3 regions of the Paenibacillus sp. sgz302191 genome follow, and region 2 is predicted to be linked to each of the others. Evidence: riboswitches for the same ligand, from Rfam matches in the RefSeq annotation. Region 2 holds a riboswitch; each other region holds the start of a gene.
What was found. A riboswitch is a leader RNA that binds a small molecule or an ion and turns the genes downstream of it on or off. The one in region 2 is predicted to bind cyclic di-GMP.

Region 1 (6,541 bases), on a different contig from region 2:
ACGGCTAAACGGTAAGAAGTTCTTTGCGTTATTTATTCCGGTCGGCCGCTGTCTTTTTTACGCCAATTTTTCGGATGGTTCGGTTGGGCAGGATTCGGTTGGTTCTTATCAAGTATCCACGTTTTACCGATTTGAACCGCTTTAACGCGCCCTTCTGCGCAATAGTTTTTGATGGTACCCGGCGATAATCCCCATATTTCCGCGGCCTCCTGGACACCCATAATATGATCAAGGGGGTTCATGACGGTTACCTCTGTTTCCGTACGATTATTAACGTATATAGCGATATAGCGAGCGTGATAATTGAAATTACGAAAGTGACGTAAGCCATTGAGTACACGGCTCCTTTCGCGTATAATGATTGTTAGGGGGAGAGGTTTTAAACCTCTCCGGTGATTTACTTACGAGACTTCGAGCGCTTCCGACGCTTGGAGTCTTTTTCTTTTCGGTGATTTTCCAGCACTATGTAGAGATTGACGAGAGCAACCAATAGCTGGATTATCGCCGTCAGAAGGGTAAGCATTTACATCACCTCCTAACGGTTTCATTATATCATATGCGATAACGCATGTAAAGGGGGTTGCAAGTCAGAGGCGCATTGGATTATTCCGATTCAGTCTGCACGTAAACGGCTACCACTGCCCCTATTATGGTTTCTTGGTCTTTTGATCGTTGTCTGCTATGTACTCGAACAGCTCAGCAGGAGTGCAGTCTAATGTTTTACATAATAGATTAAGAACCTCAACACTAACTGCTTTAACGTGTTTGTCTTCCTCACGTAATTTTTCATTGTTAACCCACTGGCTCAAAGTATTCGGTCGAATGCCAGTCTGTTTGCTTATTTGGTACATGGTCATCCCACGTTTATCTAACATCTCCGAAAGCTTAAAACGAATCAACGAAAACCACGCTCCTATTAATTTCCATTCTACCACAATAACAACGCTTGACGTTATTAACAAATTGAGTTAATATCAATTTAAGATAATAACTCAAAATGATATTATAAATTTCATTTCACATACGGAACCTCAGTTTACACGCGAGCGTCCTGACCGGAAAGGAGGTGATGGCTATTCGCAAGATAACGGTACGAATGAAACATCGGGATGACGTTGCTAATGAAATGTTAGTTTTTGATTGGAATGCGTATCTACTAATAGAGAATGTAGCGTTGATTCTCGAACCGGAAGACGAAATCGTTACGATATCACGCGTAAAGTTGCGCGAAGATGGGACATACGTGCGTACGTCCTCAGGCGGCTTTGAGATTCCGATCGATTTGAAAACGTATGTCCGCATTCAGTCTGCGCCAACGGAACTGCATGCACTAATCGCGGCTTTTGCCGTATGAAGGTGGCTGTTTTCTGACTGAGGAGTATGCGCGCCAGCGCGTTGTTAACCTGTGCTTCGAAATAAGCCAGCTCATAAGTCCATAAATAAAAAAACTTCCTACGTTTATTACCGTAAGAAGTTCGCATAAATTGCGTTTGATTCTACCCGATTAAAGCAGGGTTATACGCGCCACGGCGGGATTCGAACCCGCGACGCACAGTTTAGGAAACTGTCGCTCTATCCTGCTGAGCTACGGGCGCATAGCAAAGACTATTTTAACACGGAGTTTTTCGTCATGCAACCGTGCTCTTGCCTTGCCAGCTTGCCGGTCTAGGAATCTAGGTTCGGATCGAACAGACTTCTAGACCTTGTTCCGAAGCTTGCGGAAGAACTGGGTCAGCAGTGCTGCGCATTCTTCCTGCAGCACGCCGCTGATCACGTCGACGCGGTGATTGAAACGTTCTTCCTGCAGCAGGTTCATCAGCGTGCCGGCGCACCCTGCTTTGGGATCTGCGGTACCATAGATCACTTGCGGAATGCGCGATTGAACGATGGCTCCCGCGCACATCGGACACGGCTCCAACGTGACGTAGAGCTTGCAGTCCAGCAGACGCCACGCCTGCAAATGCTCGCTGGCCTGGCGGATCGCGATCATCTCGGCATGAGCGGTCGGATCCAGGGACGTTTCGCGCAGGTTGTAGCCGCGGCCTATAATTTCACCGTCACGCACGACAATAGCGCCGATTGGAACTTCACGGATCGTTTCGGCTTTCAAAGCTTCATGGATCGCTTCCCGCATCCAATATATATGTTCATCCACAGGGGACACCTCGCTCAAAAAATGTTATCCACATGTTAATAGAAGTCGAACAAGCATTCGTTGTTAACATTCTGTGGACAAGTGTGTGGATAAGTTGAAAAGTTGTGGATATATGAGTTTCATTGTAGGGACTCGCCGCTCTGAAATCAAGCTGCCTGCGGAAAACGGTTGAATCCGACGGCTAAACTAGGTATACTAGAATTAAAATTTTAGGTCTTTTAACCTACTGATAGGTATAATCGCATACATAACGAGATCAGATTTGATAAGGGCAAACTTGCCGAAAGACAAGGACGCAAAGCCGAGGGTCTAAAGTTCTACAAGAACCATGACAGCCTGGTTACCGGAAATCAAGCTTGTTTGATTTAGGTAAATAGGTTGCCCCGACAGGAAGGGACAGTCTATTTTTTTATTTATAGCCTAATCTGTTTGTAGAGAACAGGAGGATATGCCATGAAGCTATCGGATAGGGAGAGAAAGATGGATTTGGTCAAAATCTACGGAAGCAAGGAAGGCAACGACGCGGAAATTTTGATTGACAGCAAAGCGGTGCTGGATAAAAGCGATTTTGTAGCGACGGGAATAGTAACGTACGTGCTTGGCGACATTATTGAAATCGAGCTGCCTCAATATGATGTTTTCCGACTTGGGGACAAGGTCAAGATTACGGTTTATTCCAAATCGGGGCTATTCGTTTTTGAGACGTCGGTCGTGGCCAAAGACGAGGGTTCGATCATCGTGATTAATCCGCCCGATAACCGGAAGAAGTTTACGGAGAAGAGGGAGCACCCGCGAATCGATGTCGTTCAGGGCGGTTTGCTGCACAGTTTGCATGACAAGAATAAGAGAAACAAGCAAAGTTTCGAGCATCCGATCAGCCTTAGCGTCAAAAATATCAGCTTGAGCGGCGTAGGATTTGTGATTGAAAACAATATGAACGCGGATAAAAATATGAGTCTGGAAAATAACGCGCAGCTCGAAATCGAACTTCTGCTCGGTTTTTCCATATCTTGCGTAACCGAAATCGTCCGAAGAGAGGCTTTGGGTGCAGGCTTTTTTTATTACGGAGTCCGATACGTTGAAATTCCGGAAAATAAAACGAATGCGCTGCGGGCCTTTATTTTGAAAAATCAGGTCGAGGCCTACTTCGTACAAAAACAAGACATCAAATTGAAAAAAGTCATGGATATCCGGTCTGCGGTGCATCAATAACCGCGGGCTTTTTTTTATTCAAACACGGCGCTGGCGATTCGTCGCAGCAAGTTAGTGTCAATCTATTTGCGCAAGCTATGCATAAGATTAGGGACAATTCGCAAGGTTATAATTGATACCATCGTTCAATGGAACAGCAGAAGCAGACATCAAAAATGAGGTGATGAGCGATGCGCTTTTCGAACTTGTTCGGCAGGAGAAAGTATCATTCAGCCCCGCAGAGGTCCAATCGTCAGCAAAATAACGACTCCATCGGTACGTCCCTATCGCAAAATATCGCCGATTTACATAACCTGTTTACGCAAACTCCCGATCTGATCGTACGGCAATTTACAATCAAGCGCACGGGAGAGCAAGCCGCGCTTGTTTATTTGAGCGGGCTCGTGGATAAAAACTCGATCAACAACAACGTGCTCCGCCCGCTTCAATTCGAGGATGGGAGCGACGATGCGGACGGCGATTTTATTTTGACAATCGGCCAAGTTATTACGCTGCATGCGTGGGCGCAAATCGAGGTCGCAGTTCTGCATGGCCGCAGCATACTTTTTGTCGACGGACGGGCGGAGTCGTATTCTCTCGATACGCAGGGCTGGCCGCAGCGGGCGATTGCAGATCCGCAGCTTGAGGCGTCCCTGAAAGGAGCGCATCAAGGCTTTGTTGAAACGAGCACTCAGAACGTTGCGCTTATCCGGCGCTACATTCCCAACCGCGAATTGAAAATAAAGGAATTAAGAGTAGGGCAACGCGGGCATACTATCGTATCCGTTCTATACCTGGAGGATGTCGCGCATCCCGAGGTGCTGCAGGAGCTGGAAGACCGGATTCAGATGCTGAATATCGACACGATCATCAATACCGGCGAGTTGGCGGAGCTGATCGAGGATAATCCGTATTCTCCGTTTCCGCAATTTATTTTGACGGAACGGCCGGATGCTGCAGCATCGCAAGTTTTGCAGGGAAGATTCGTCGTTGTCGTAGACCGTTCTCCGAGCGTGCTCGTCGGTCCGGCCTCGTTCACATCGTTTTTTCAGAGCGTCGACGATTACAGCACACGCTGGTCGATCGCTACTTTTATCCGGCTGCTGAGACTTTTTGCGTTCTTTGTCGCCGTCTTTTTGCCGGCGTTCTACATAGCTGTCATTTCTTACCACTTTGAGATCATTCCCATCAAATTGCTGCTCACGATCGGGGAGTTCAGAGGACGTGTGCCGTTCCCTCCTTTCGTGGAAGCGGTCATTATGGAGCTTACGCTTGAAATGATGCGGGAAGCGGGAATTCGGCTGCCCGCTCCGGTCGGGCAAACGGTCGGCATTGTCGGAGGCATCGTCATCGGCCAGGCGATCGTACAGGCGGGGCTCATCAACAATATTATGGTTATTGTCGTTTCTTTTACCGCCATCGCTTCTTTCATCCTGCCCAACTACGATATGGTCGCCGCCATTCGGCTGATTCGCTTCGCGATGATGGTGGCCGCTTCGATGTTCGGCTTTGTCGGAATAATTATCGGAATGATGACGATGATAGGGCATCTCATTTCCCTGGAATCGCTCGGAACTCCTTACAGCACTCCGCTCGCGCCAATCCGGCTGGTCGATTGGAAGGACGCGTTCGTTCGCCTGCCGTTATGGAAAATGGATAGGCGTCCTGTCAGCGCGCGACCGGTTCAACCGATGCGGCAAGGCCCCAGCCGTCCCAAGGGTGACGATAAATGAGCAAAAATGCGGGTCATACGATTACCTCCCTGCAGTATATTTTTATCAATTCGGGTTTGCAAGTGAGCGTTTTTTTTGTAGCGCTGCCCAGAATAATGGCCGAACAGGCGGGTACGGACGGCTGGATCTCGCTCATTCTCGGTTGGGTTTTAACGATAGCGGCAAGTCTGATCATGATCCGGATCATGCAAAAAAATCCCGATGATACCTTGCTGGATTTGCTGACCAGATACTGGGGCAAATGGGCGGGCAGAGCGGGAGCCATCCTGTTTGCTATCTATCTCTTTTTCTACGGATACACAGGGCTCATATACACGATATTGATGACGAAGGCCTGGCTGCTGCAGCAAACTTCGCCCTTTCTCCTTATGCTGCTGCTGGTTATCCCTACGTATGTGATTGTTCGTGGGGGACTTCGGGTTGTGGGAAGATATGCGGAAATTGTATTTCTCCTTTCACTATGGATACCGGTTATTTATTTGTTTCCGCTAAAAGAAGCTCACTGGCTTCATTTGCTTCCCGTGCTGAAGGAAGGGTGGATGCCTATTATGAAGGGCGTGCCGGAAGCGCTCTATTTTTACATAGGATTTTCAACGACGTTTATGTTGTATCCGTTTTTGCAAAATAAGCAAAAGGCTTCCGCGAGCATTGTCGTCTCAAATACGATGACAATGTTCATACATTTGTTCGTCACAATCATTTGTTTTGTTTATTTCAGCCCGGACGAAATTTCCGGATACAACGAGCCTGGGGTCAATGTATTGAAAATAATTGAATTCAAGTTTGTAGAACGGATCGAAGTGCTGTTTATAGCGTTTTATTTGTTAGTGTTTTCCTTGGCATGGATTCCGACCATTTACTTGGGCGTAGTGTGCACGAGCTGGCTGCTCGGCAAGCAGGATCATCGGGGACAGTTGCGTGTGATTTGTTTGCTGCTTGCTGTCGGCACATTTTTCTACATGCCCACATTCAATCAAAACGACCGGATGGGACAATTTCTTCTTTACATCGGGATCGTCGTGGAATACATATTTCCCGTTTGTTTAATCATTTTGATGTGGATGCATGACCGGTTCCGGTGGAGGAAGAACTTATGAACAAACGGCGGATTTTTATGCTGGCTATCGTCATGGCTATCATCGTCTCGGGCTGTAGCGACCGACTGGATCTTGAAGACGCCGCAATCCCGCTTTTGGGGGGCTATGATCTCGATGAGAATAATAAAGAGGTTAACTTTGTGGTTATGCCTGTGTTCAGCAGAAGCGCCAAGAAGAAAAGCAAGGAACTCGGCGTACCTGTGCAGACGGTCAGACAGGGGAGGGGAGAATTGGATGCCTATACGCCGGGCATTTTTCAGGGCAGAAAGCTTATTGTCATCCTTGTCGGCAAACGCCTCTTGCAGCATCCTGGCTGGTTCAAGATTATGGATGTCTTCTTTCGCGATGCAAAAAATACGTTAACC
Region 2 (6,541 bases):
CCAGGCCGGGATCGTAGCGGTAGTCAATGCCGGCCAAGCCGCTGTACAGCCATTCCTCCAAATGCCCGAGCATGAAATGGTTTTGCGATTTGCCGACGGTCGGACCGTCCCACGCTTCCGTCAGCGCCGTCGCGCCGTGTACGATTTGGTAGCCGTAGCTGGGATGGCCGGTTTGGCGGGTCATTTCGTAAATGATGTCCGAACGGCCGTTTTGCGCCAGTGCGAGGAGCACGTAACGGTGCCCGATGTCGCCTGCGGTCGTATGCCACCCGCGCTGCCGGATATCTTCTATAAGGCGGGAAAGGACGAATTCCTTGTCGAAGGCGTCGGCCAGTCCCAAAACGAGCGGCATCGCGTTGGACGTCTGGCTGCCGGTCGCATACTGCCGCGTATTGCGGTCGAAAAAAGCGGCATTGAACGCCGATTTGATCTGTTCGCGGAGCCGTTCATATTCGGCCGCGTCCTGATGGTTGCCGACGGCCTGTGCGATTTGCGCGAACACATCCGTCATATGGTAAAACATCGCCGTTTCGGTATGCGCAACCGGCGTGTTTTGAACAAAACCGGGAGGATCGTCTCCCGCATCGTACCAATCGCCAAGGCCGCCCGTCACGATCAACCGGTCGGAGCAGGCGGCCACATAATCGACGTAGGCTTTCATCCCGTCGTAGTGCTCCTCCAAAACCCGGCTGTTGCCGTACATGCGCAGCAGGTTCCAGCCTGTAAGCACGTAGGCGGCGCCCCAGGATACGGAATCGCGGAAGCAGCGCCACTTGTCGGAGAAGACGACATATTCCGGCGCCGTCGTCGGCACCATGCCGTCCGGCAGCTGCGCGTCGCGGATGTCTTCCATCGTTTTCACGAACAAAGGCTCGACATCGTAGTTGAAGGCGACGGAAGGGCCCATCAGATGGACTTGCTCCAGCCAGCCGAGCTTTTCCCGATGCGGGCAATCCGTAAAAATGCTTTTCATGTTGCTGAGCACAGCCCGGTTAATGATGTCGTGCGTCCGGTTCAGCATCGCATCCGAGCTGGCGAAGCGGCCGCGAACGTCCGCAGCCGGGTAAATCATCCGGCCTTCGAGTCGGACAAGCACGGGAACGTCCGCGTCATTGCCGGCACGATCGGCGGGAACCGCGCCTTCGATTTGCACATAGCGGAAGCCGTAGTAGCTGAAGCGGGGCGACCACACTTCCTCCTCGCCGTCTCCGCTTAGGATGTAGGTGAACCGGTACGGGGAGCCGGTCCATTTTTGGTTGGCGGTGCCGTTGTCCTTCAGCAGCTCGGCAGGCGACAAGACGACTTTCGCCCCCTTTGGGCCGCGGACGGCTATTTCCACCCAGCCTGCAAAATTTTGCCCGAAGTCTGCGACGTACACTCCGGGACCCGGCTGCGAGATGCTCGCGGGCAGGAACGTTTCCATTTCCTTCAAGGGGAACGTCGCTTGCGGCTTCAGCTTGCCCGCAGGGGGGGCCGTTTCTTCGGCAGGCTCCCACGCTTCGCCGGAGGCGAAGCCGGGGCGATCCCAGCCCGCTTGCAGGAGCCGCGCGTCGAAATCTTCGCCCCCATACATGCAGGAAAAGACGACCGGCCCCGGCGCGGTGCGCCAGCTTCCATCGCTGGCAATCGTCGAGCTCGTGCCGTCGGTATACGTAATTTCCAATTGGACGATGCATGTGGGCGTGCCGAATGAACGCTTGAACTTCGTATAGCGGCCGCCTGTCACGTTGAAAAATCCGTTCCCCAGCATGACGCCAATCGCATTGGCGCCCTCGTTCAGTGCGCCGGTCACATCGTACACGGAATAAAGGCACGTTTTGTTATAGTCGGTCCATCCCGGCTCCAGCACGCTGTCACCGACTTTATGCCCGTTCAGCCGCAGTTCGTACTGCCCCAAACCGCATATATAGGCTCTGGCCCTCGCCACCGGCTTGTGTACGCGGAATTCGCGCCTGAACAATGGGAGCGGAGCCTGCGCGTTTGCCTGCGGCGCGCTGCTGCGCCCGCCGATCCATCGGGCCGACCAATCGCCCTGGCCGAGCAGCCCCATTTCCCACCAGGATACGGGGCTTTCGGTCATTCGGCCGCCGCTGTCCCAAACCTGAATCCTCCAATAGTAGCGGTTTCGGGATTGGAGGGGAGCGCCGTCGTAGACGATGTGCACGTTGTTTCTGCTTAAGCGTTTGCCGCTGTCCCATACGCTGCCGCCTGCGCTGTCCGTTACGATGATCCGGTAAGCGCTTTGCATTTGCAGGCGTTCGGCCGCCGGCGGGAAGCTCCAGCCGAAAGCCGGGCGGCCGACGCCGACTCCGAGCGGGCAGCGCTTGCTTTCCACATACATTTCATCCACTTGCATCGGTTCCGGTCTCCTTTACAATCACGATGATGTGCCGAAAATCGGCTGTGAAGCGGCGACGCTGATTGTCCTGAACTCTTTGCCGTAGTTTTTGGTCGGATCGCCCTCCCGGTACGGCCGGCAGGAGCAGTAAAAATGATAAAGCACGCCTTGGTGCGTGATGACGGACGGCTTATGGGCAAAAATGGAGTCAATGCTGCCCTCTTCTCCGACGCGAATAATCGGTTCGGGATATTTGTCCCAATGCAGCAAATCGCCGGAAAGGGCAATGCCTTCCTGCGCCTGCTTGTAATTGTAGCCGAAGTAATACATGACCCACAGGCCGCGGTCGGGGTCGTGCAGCACGCACGGATCGCTGGCGAAGCCGCAGTCCCATTCGTCCGGAGTCACGGGCAGTACAGGATTGCGCTCGTATCTTTGCCATTGCTGCAAGTCCCGGGAGAAGGCGACTCCCGTCTGTTCGATCCATCTGCCTTTATTTTTGTTTTTGGCGTTGTAGAACAAATAAAATGCACCGTCATGCTCAATCAGACATTCTTTATAGAGCCCGCCTTTTTCCCAATCTGCGCCTTCCTCGGGGGTCAAAATCGGATCCGGGCATTTGTGCCACTCCAGCAGCCGCTCGTCCTCCGTCCAGGCAATTCCGATTTTCGCCGAGCCCTCTTCGTACCCGGTTTCGGGATAGGCGTGGTAGACGAGCCAGTATTTGTCGTTCCATTTTTTCAGAACGGGAGGGGCATCGATGCGATTCTCTTTCAAAATCCACGTCCCGGCTATATTGACGGAATCCCAGGCCCCATGCTCGTTGCGCTGTAAAATGACGCTCAGATGCTCCCAGTCGAGCAGGTTTTTGCTGACGGCCAAAGCCGTCTGGTAGCCGATGCCGTCGAATCCGACATACATCATGTAAAACATATCGTTGTGCTGAAAAACGAAGGGACAATCCACGGCTCGTTCATCGAAATGGCCGGGTTTACCGGAACCGGCAAGAACCGGTGCGCCCAATTTGTAAGGCGTCATATAGGGCTGGATTTGCAATGCGGCACGCTCCTTTATTTTCGCTGGCTTTTATCGCGGATATTGCCATTTTCAGCTTACAATTAACCGCTTTCATGCTGTGGGGGGGATTGTATCCGATATATAGGTCGATGCTACCTTCGGCCGCCGGCCGCATTGACTTGGCAGACAACCCGGCGTAGGATGAGGGGGTAAAAAGCCGCCCGTTTGCCGGCGGCAACATGAGGAGGCGTTACCGTGCCGTTTAAAGCCAAGGACAAGATCGTGTTTATCGGCGACAGCATCACTGACAAAGGAAGAAAAAAAGATCCCCTGAAGCTCGGGTCGGGCTATGTTCGCCTGATTCACGATTACTTGACGGCGGCGTACCCGAATCTTTCGCTGAAAATCATAAATGAAGGCGTTTCCGGCAACCGCGTGACCGACCTGGAAAAACGGTGGACGCTCGATGTGCTCGATCACCGGCCGCAGTGGGTATCGGTTTCGATCGGCATCAACGACGTGTGGCGGCAATTGGACTCACCGGATGCGGAGCAGGTGTACCCCGACAAATTCGAAGCGGTATACCGTCACTTGCTGGAACAAACGAAGCAAATACCCAGCTGCCGCCCGATCCTCATGCAGCCTACGGTGATCAAGGAGTACCCGGATGCGACGGGAAACGTGCTGCTGCGCCCTTACGTGGACATCGTCAACCGGCTCGCCGGACAGTTCGACGCGATCCTGGTGCCCACGCATCAAGCGTTTATCGATTTTATCGCGAGTGAAACAGGCAAAGATTCGACTACCGACGGCGTACATATGAACCCGCTCGGGGACATGCTGATGGCCGTGACATGGCTGAAGGCCGTTATGGTGCCTTTTCCCGGAAACAAGTGATTCCGGGAGATTGTGGAATGGTCGGCCGGCTGCCGTCATGCGGTGCAACGCCGCGCGCTGGAAGCTGCGCGGCTTGGGTGGCGTTTGCTGGGGCAGCCAGGGGGGAGCTGATTTGGGGCGCGGTCATTCATGAAGCGGCTGGGTGTTGGCATTGGCACGGCGTAGGCACAGCATCGGCATAGGCACAGGCAGCCCGAAAACCTGCAAAAGTGCAGGATTTTTCCATGAAAGTGGCTCGTTTTGGCGAAAAGCCTGCGATTATACAGGAATTTTCGCTTAAACGAGCCTGAGGTCCACGTGTTCGATGAAAAGCCTGCACATTTGCAGGAATTGTTTCATTGCCAGCCTATCAACGAGCAAGAACCTGCACTTTTGCAGGTTTTCTTTGCGTTGCTAGGCAGATGTGCCGCCGGTTCTAGCACGCCAGACCGAAAAGCGCGTACCATCTTACGACGATGGGGGCGGCTTTTTATTTTGGGCGTGTCGATGAATCTTTTTTTGAAGGTAGCGATCACCTAAAAGCTGTAAAGCTAATTAGCGGGGGGTGTAAAACAAACGCGTTGAGCGCAAGGTATAATTTTTTTGTGGAAATACGTTAGTTTATGGGTTAATATGGAACTCATATTAAATCTAATGTACTATTTTTATAGTTTTAAATACCTAAGAACCAAGTGGAATTGAAAAGGCAAACCTGTTCGAAAGACAGGGACGCAAAGCCACGGGCCTACTTCTACGGGGTACAAGTCGCTAGACTTCCCTCGGGGAAACGGCAGCCGGGTCGCCAAAAGCAGTTGGTTTTTTATTTTCGGAAAAGTAATTTTTTTACTATAGAGGTATAAAAATGAGAACCCACTTGATTACATCACTGGCAGTTGTTGCACTACTGGGAAGTTCAATTCCCGATGTCCAAGCTGATTCAACCGCCGCTACGCCAGGCACGAAAACAACAAATGCCACCGGTACGGCTTCTACAGGCAGCTTCAGCGACACAAAAGGGCATTGGGCGGAGACGACCATCGCCGGCGCGGTACAAAAAGGCTACGTCGACGGATACCAGGACAACTCTTTCAGGCCGAATGCAAAAGTGACGCGCGCCGAGTTTATCAAAATGGTCGATACCGCGCTTCATATTCCAATCTCAGGGGTAACCGAAGGTAATGACTGGTACTTGCCTTACGTTAACGCGGCGACCAACGCGGGGATTTATAAGCGGAGCGATTTTACGAGCGGGGATTGGAACACGCCGATGACGCGTCAAGAAATGGCCAGAACGGCTGTTAGGGCCGCAACCGCCGACAAGAACATTGATGACACGAAGTGGATGTATCTAGCGACCAAAGCCGGTCTGATTACCGGTCTAGATGATAGGGGGACGCTCGGGGAAGACCAACCGACGACACGGGCTCAGGCGGTAACGACAATTGAACGCATTTTGACTGTTAAGGGAGGTCATTCGCTGGCCGTCGATGAAAAAGCCGTTGCCAGTGCGGAGCAATCCACGAATGCCCCCAAAGATCCTTGGGGACGCGCGATTCGCACAACAAATCTGCCGTCGAATAGTGGTGATTTCCCTTACATCCTACAGGATATTCCCAATGAAATGTACGAACATAAACATCCGTTTCAGACGGATTTGACCCGTTTTACTGCAAAGGAAATCATCCATGATTCCAGATATTACTCTAGGGATACAGTCGATCGATGGGTTAAACTCGTATCACAGTTTGGCAATCAGATACTGAATGTGGATTACGAGACAATAGACCAAAACTGGGTGGATGCTTTCGTACAAACCGTTAATATTCCGAAGCACGTCAGTGGTGATGCCCAAAAGTATGTCGAGTGGGTGAAGCAAAATCACATTCGAATTGAAGGCACTGTGACACCAGAACCTTCTATCGTTTTTTTCGGCGATAATAAGCATTGGGTACGAAGTATGTTTCGGTTTAGAGTAACCAGTTTTGATGAAAACAAAAATTTGTTTGTCGATATATGGGGGCCGAAAAATATTGAAAAAGACGTGTGGTATATTGGTTATACAGATGTGGCCATTGCGTCAGAAAATTTTGCTTCGCAACTTGCAGAAAAGAAAATAACATCTGATGCTGCATTCTTTGCTTATAAAACCTATCATGCAGAGTAGAAGGCAAATAACCTATGAAAAGAACTACAAAAAAATATATATCAATTGTATTTCTTACGGCACTGTTACTAGTACATCATCAGTCTTTAAATTGTGGATAAAGACGTTTTAATTTGATCCGGGCGTCAGAGGTAGTAAACTGCCAA
Region 3 (6,541 bases), on a different contig from region 2:
CTGCCGCTGCGTTTTTGACTTGAGGTAGGAAACTCCGCCCGGTCAGGACATCCTTCACCCATGATTTCCAACTTCCGCTGAAAATACCCGCGCCTTTCCCATCCGCCTCATCAAACTGATTCGCTTTTTTCGTGGCGAAGTCCTGGATTTGCTGCAGTTCGTAGCGCAGGTCCTGCAGCATCCGGTCAATCGATTGGTAGCCGCTGTCCACATCGGACCGCTGACGGCTGGACATCGTGAGCCCGTTCATCGCGCTGTGAAGCTGGCTTTGGATGCGCTCCAGCGTCCCGATCGTCGCATAAAGCTCGCTCGCCGTGGCTCGCAGAGTCGATGTGTCTACACGTATTTGCACCTAAGTTCCCCTTTCGTTAGTGGACCGCAGCTCTTTTAATGCGTTACCCTTGCGCCAAAATCGTCATAACTGGATAAATCCCCATGATAGAACGCCACATCGCCGTCCATCAGCGTGAACGTGTTGCCGTATTTATCCGTCGTCGTATTGCTGAATCCTTCCATCTGCCATTGGTTGTCCAGCGGCACGTTCTCCCCGGGCAGCCGGTAATAGCGCAAAAAGGGATTCGCATAATCGGCGTTCTTGATGCTCTCCAGGTTGAAATTCACGATGATGTACCCATCCTTCAAAAAGATCGGCGAATGATCGTCCAGCCCGCCATGCGTTCTCCCGTACTCCGCGATGTTCGTACCCGCCGCTACCACATAAGGCGCCGCCGGCAAGCTGTACTCGCCATACCAATGCTGGATCGAAGCCAGCGCCCGCTGCGGATCTACCGAACCGGGCACGCCGGCTTTCGGTCCGATCATCGTCCGGGTCAGCCATGGCGACGTGAACCATGCGTACGCATTTCCAACCCAAGACTTGCGCTTAGCCCGGTACAAAAAGTCGCTGACCCCATAGTTGTCCGCCACATACGCGGCCGTATCGGTGAGTTCCTCGCCCGGCACATTGCGCATCGTGTCGTTCAGCAGCACATGCCGCTGCTGCTTGTCGTCCGCGGAGCCGATTTTCACAAAATACCTCACCGGGTTCTCCGAATACGCATGGTAGTACAGATCCACCGGGATACGCCCCGTTCCATCCTTGTTCACAAAATAAAAGGTCGGCGTGATCCGAATTCCATCCCGTCGCCCGAACATATTCCCCTTCGTCTTCAAGTCGAATTTAAAATGATACCCGGTCTTGATCGACACGGTATGGTCATAGCCCGGAAACGGGTGGCTTCCCGGGTGAATCGGCAGCACGTACGGATAGCTGTTGCCCCGCGGGTTTCCGTCGATATCGTTCGTGCCGGTCCAGTACGAAACGCCTGTCGGCGAGATGCCGTCGCTCGTGCGGAACACGTACTGCCAATCATAGTCGCCGATATCCGTGATATGAAAATCGTACAACCTGCCGATCACTTCCACCGGAATTGTGTTCGTGGCCACATGATTCGGCCAATCGAAATTGGCGCTCGTTTGTGTCGTAAAGTCCGTAGGCGCATTGATCGCAATCGACCGAAAATGAACCGTATAAAACCCTTCGTCGATCCACGTCGGCATGATGAACGTCATGTCCGGTTGATTCACCGGAATGTCGACCCATGTCCCCGCCACGATGTACGCCGACTTGTCCGCATTCCAGACGTCGAACTCGAAGCGGACTTGCTTGTTGGCGGTGTACTTGGCGTAATCGCCGTACCCGTTTGTGACCCCGTACCCGCCAAAGCCGGGGTACGCGTCATGCTGGCCGGTCGTCGGCACGAACACCGTGAACGGCCGGTCCAAAATGACCGCCGCCCGGCCTGCGGTGGGCACGACTTTTTCGTTGTGCGCCTGATCGTCGGTCACAGACGGGTACATGACCACCGGTGTATGCACCGTCACCGGATTGATGCCGTCGATCGGATAGTCTTTATCCGATCCGCCTTTGACATTCCCCGGGATCAGCGGGTAATAGATCGTGCCGGTCGTCGGCTGGTCCGCCCGGTTGACGAGCGAATTGCTGACGACGTAGCCATTGCCGTACAGCACATCGCGGCCGATCATCGTTGGCTGCGGGATCGTTCCCGGCGTCTGTCCCTGATCGGGGTGCCGGGAATTTTCCATAACGGTTACGCCGTTAAAAACGACCAGGTCGTTGTTCACCTGGTTGCGGCCCACGGCGTTCTCCGCCGCCGATTGAAACTCCGGCGGCGTGCCTCCCGGCGGAGGCCCTCCGCCTGTTCCCAGATTGACACCGCTGCAAGTAGCAGGGTGAACGTGAGCGTTTACATCGTCGCTATTGCCGGATTGCAGCGTTGGCGCCGTATAGCCATGGGGATCCAACTGAACCGTTTCATCGGGATAGCCGCCGAGCGCATAATTCGTGATCGTGGATTTTTCTAATCCGTAGACCTCCAAATTGTCGATTTGCCAGTAGCTATATGGCCGTTTGACAGTCATGGTCTCGGTTACGGTTTCCTCCATAGGGACCGGTGGCGCCCCTTCCCCGCCGCCTTCCGTCCAAACGTATTTTTTGGTAACTTCAACCGCATACGACACCTCGCCGGTCATACTCGCAAATTGATTTTGAAATAAATACTCCAGCCCCAATACGTTCGCATAGAGGCTTTCCGAAGTCGGGATGCCTTTTAACACATCGAATCTTTCCGCATCCCGCATATCCGCGAGAAGCACACCGCTGGCCGCAGGGTCCATGACGGCATCCTGGTTGACGGTGCCTTTGACCGGGGGCTTGATCTGAGGGGTGCACCCGGGCTGAGACCCGCAGCTGCTGGATACCGTCACCGATGCGGTACCCGTTTGATCGATGCCTGCCGCTGTGTCGACATAGCGCGCTGTGATCGTAGCGCTGCCTGCCGAACTTGCCGTTACCAATCCGCTTGAGTTCACGGAAGCCACTGCCTGATTGGAGATCGACCATGTCGTGTTCGGGCTGCTTGAAACATTTTGAGTCGTCCCATCCGGCTTCGTTAAAGTGGCCGTCAATTGTTTGGTTGTGTTCATACCGGGACTCAAGCAGCCTGCAGGAACGTTTACCGATAAACCGGCTGCCGCTGGCCGATATTCGGCAACAATGGTCGTACCCCCGATATTCATCGTTATATTTCGGTTTGTTAAGTGAGCATCCCCGATCACTTGTGGAAACTTGATGTTGCTAGGATCCATCGTGGGGTAAATATATGACTTTGAAATCGGGACCGTTTGTCCATTGTGATCATAAGCAGGAGGAAGGTTATAAGTTACGCTTTCCAAATAACGGTATACATTTTCTGTTTTCACTGTATCAATGAGTGTTCTCGTAGTTCCGTCTGCTGAAACCAGATATCTTTCTACGGTTAAGGGTTCATAAGGCGTATACGATGCCGGTATATCATAATAATCATCAAGATCATCCGGGTGGGCCCATGGTTCTGCATGTTTTATTTCTTGAAGTGTATAAAAAGGTCCGCGCCTTGTGCTCCCGTCGGACGCATTGAACGATTCCATGATTGCGCTGAAATAGATGGGTTGCCCCGGCTGCAGGACAGAGTCAAAGCTGTCAAAAAAATCCCGATCAACCGTAGCCCCGTCAAATTTGAAAGTAGTTGTTACTGGATCGCCAGGGATTGGCGGGTCCGGATATTGAGTTACATTCGCTGCATTGTTATAGACAACAGTTTTATCTAGGTTCATTGGCTTGCAATCTCCATCTCTACATGCCGGAGCACTATGTATCATCCACCCGACAGTTCGATACCGAATGCCGGTAGTAGCGGCAGTTGAAGTAATGTCGATTTGAATGCCATGTAAACGTTCATCCATAGTAATTTGCACTGGATATGCGAGTGCTGGAAGTGGTAGGATTAACGCAAATATGAATACAATCAAAAGTACAAAAGATATACATTGGGGGAGTCTCTTCCTCATAAGTATCCCTACCTCCTTCCATATCAATCTATTCACGAATAACCATGAAGAGATTTACTCAATTCGATAGGTTTTGTATTTAAAAAGCGCAGCGTCTGATTTTATTTTCTCTTCGATTATTTTAACGCCAAAATTTTCTGCCGAAATCGCCACATCTGCATAGCCGACATACCAAACGTCTTTTTCAATGTTTTTCGGTCCCCATATATCGACAAACAGATTTTTGTTCTCATCAAAACTGGTTACTTTAAACCTGAATTGGCAGCGTACATAGTGTGAAACATCACCGAAGAAAACTATAGATGGTTCTGGCGTTACTGTGCCTTCAATTCGGATATGATTCTGCTTCACCCAATCAACATACCTTTGTGCATCACGATTTACGTTCTGTGGTTTATTAACGGTTTGTAAGAAAGCATCCACCCAGTTTTGATCTATCGTATTGTAATCCACATTCAGTATTTGATTACCAAACTGTGATACGAGTTTAACCCAAACGTCAACCGCATCTTTCGAGTAGTATCTGGAATCATGGATGATTTCTTTCGCTGTAAAACGAATTGAATCTGTCTGGAACGGATGTTTATACTCGTACATTTCATTAGGAATACCCTGTAGGATGTAAGGAAAATCACCGCTATTCGACGGCAGATTTGTCGTGCGAATCGCGCGCCCCCAGGGATCTTTGGGAGCGTTCATCGCTTGCTCCGCACTGGCAACCGCTTTTTCGTCGACAGCCAGCGAATGGCCTCCTTTAACAGTAAGAATACGCTCAATTGTCGTTATCGCCTCAGCCCGCGTTGTCGGTTGATCTTCCCCGAGCGTGCCGCTATCATCCATGCCAGTAATCAGACCGGCTTTGGCCGCCAGATACATCCACTTCGTATCATCAATGTTCTTGTCGGCGGTCGTAGCCCGAACGGCTGTGCGCGCCATTTCTTGACGCGTCATCGGCGTGTTCCAGTCCCCACTCATAAAATCGCTCGGTCGATATATCCCCGCGTTCGTCGCAGCGTTAACGTAGGGCAAATACCAACTATTACCGGTGGTTACACCTGAGGTTGGAATCTGAAGCGCGGTATTTACCATTTTGATAAATTCAGCGCGCGTCACTTTTGCATTCGGTTTGAAAGTGTGATCCTGGTATCCGTCGACATATCCTTTTTGCACCGCGCCGGCGATGGTCGTCTCCGCCCAATGCCCTTTCGTATCGCTAAAGCTGCCTGTGAAAGCTGTGCCGGCGGCATTCGTTGTTTTCGTCGTTGGTGAAACGGCGGTTGAATCAGCTTGGACATCAGGAATTGAAGTCCCAAGTAGTGCAATAACCGCTAGCGATGTAATCAAGTGAACTCTCATTTTTATACCTCCATAGTAAAAAAATTACTTTCTTCAAAACAAAAAAAACCAACTGCTTTTGGTGGCCCGGCTACCGTTTCTTTGAGCAATGTCTTACGACACTCCCCATAGAAGTAGGCCCGCAGCTTTGCGTCCCTGTCTTTCGAACAGGTTTGCCTTTTCAATTTCACTTGGTTATTAGGTATTTAAAACTATAAAAATAGTACATTAGATTTAATCCAAATTCCATATTAACCCATAATCCAACATAATTCCACAATATTATTTATAGTTCACACCAAAGGTTACCTATTCAATTACCACCTTGAGCAAGCAAAAGGAAGAAAAGACTATCAACATCGGCTGCTCGATTGTGGCACTGCTCACATACTGGATTATGTTCAATAACTTCGTACTCTTGGCCTTGATATAACGCCCAAATACCTCTATAAACTTCCTCAATTCTTCTGTTCAACCTCAAAATCACTAATTTTATTAAGAAAGTTCTCCGCGGTATCCTCGTTTACGACTGCAATATTAAATCTGTCTGAAAAGTCATCAGGATTATAAATTTCAAATCCTTTCTCAAGATAAGAAGCAATTAGTTTTCGCAAGTCTAAAAACCATATCTCCTTGTCTGCAACAAACCATACGATGTTTTGTATTTTACTAGAACTATTATAGTTTCAGCATACTTGGGTTTGTTATGCACTCGTACCTCCTCCTCAATATTCAAGTTATACCTTTACTTGGTCCGCTACATATTTTAATTCTCGGTTCTAAAAATGGTTATTTTTGTTGCTTTCTATGAATCAACTCATGAAAAAAAGAAGACCACAATACAGGTGGCTAGCTCGCATTGTGGCACTGTTCGTTGCTTGGTAATTTACACAAAATTACTGATAGATCATTACAAATCTAGATTTTCATCCTCTATGACCAACCTAACATTTTCCAAGTACTGTTCCCTGATATTAAGTTCAGAAGAATCAATGTTTTCTTTTTTCCAGATGCTTATCAATCTCTTATCCTTAATAATTTCTAATGCATTTTTAACAATATGTTCTCTAATGCAATTATTACGCACGCAAATTTCTGCCAATATTACAGTGAACAACCAATTTGTTTCCTCATAGTCGTCTGTTTGGTTTTCATACTCTACGACCAATCTTGAAATTGCTTGACCTGGGGATAATCCATCAGAAATAAAACTCGTGTAATCTTTCGGGACATACTCCATCAATTCATCATATGTTAATTCTTCTACCATATTCTACCTTCCACCTATCTCTTTAAT

Region 1: linked by a shared signal. The riboswitch ahead of AC3G2T_RS32025 (PilZ domain-containing protein) and the one ahead of AC3G2T_RS08580 (S-layer homology domain-containing protein) in region 2 are both predicted to bind cyclic di-GMP.
Region 3: linked by a shared signal. The riboswitch ahead of AC3G2T_RS17725 (S-layer homology domain-containing protein) and the one ahead of AC3G2T_RS08580 (S-layer homology domain-containing protein) in region 2 are both predicted to bind cyclic di-GMP.

Annotation. Positions count from the first base shown of each region.
Region 1 is NZ_JBYLHY010000032.1:58,616-65,156, reverse strand. Features, by position in the region: gene AC3G2T_RS32050 (helix-turn-helix domain-containing protein) at 33-242, opposite strand; gene AC3G2T_RS32045 (helix-turn-helix domain-containing protein) at 648-899, opposite strand; gene AC3G2T_RS32040 (hypothetical protein) at 1,070-1,354, shown strand; tRNA gene AC3G2T_RS32035 (tRNA-Arg) at 1,521-1,595, opposite strand; gene tadA (tRNA adenosine(34) deaminase TadA) at 1,697-2,155, opposite strand; cyclic di-GMP riboswitch class I at 2,416-2,503, shown strand; gene AC3G2T_RS32025 (PilZ domain-containing protein) at 2,609-3,367, shown strand; gene AC3G2T_RS32020 (spore germination protein) at 3,538-5,079, shown strand; gene AC3G2T_RS32015 (GerAB/ArcD/ProY family transporter) at 5,076-6,176, shown strand; gene AC3G2T_RS32010 (Ger(x)C family spore germination protein) at 6,173-6,541, shown strand, end outside.
Region 2 is NZ_JBYLHY010000005.1:50-6,590, reverse strand. Features, by position in the region: gene AC3G2T_RS08595 (family 78 glycoside hydrolase catalytic domain) at 1-2,356, opposite strand, end outside; gene AC3G2T_RS08590 (glycoside hydrolase family protein) at 2,378-3,394, opposite strand; gene AC3G2T_RS08585 (SGNH/GDSL hydrolase family protein) at 3,611-4,252, shown strand; cyclic di-GMP riboswitch class I at 4,927-5,038, shown strand; gene AC3G2T_RS08580 (S-layer homology domain-containing protein) at 5,106-6,395, shown strand.
Region 3 is NZ_JBYLHY010000011.1:184,308-190,848, reverse strand. Features, by position in the region: gene AC3G2T_RS17735 (hypothetical protein) at 1-352, opposite strand, end outside; gene AC3G2T_RS17730 (DUF5704 domain-containing protein) at 388-3,006, opposite strand; gene AC3G2T_RS17725 (S-layer homology domain-containing protein) at 3,964-5,265, opposite strand; cyclic di-GMP riboswitch class I at 5,323-5,432, opposite strand; gene AC3G2T_RS17720 (Imm3 family immunity protein) at 6,155-6,514, opposite strand; gene AC3G2T_RS17715 (deaminase domain-containing protein) at 6,529-6,541, opposite strand, start outside.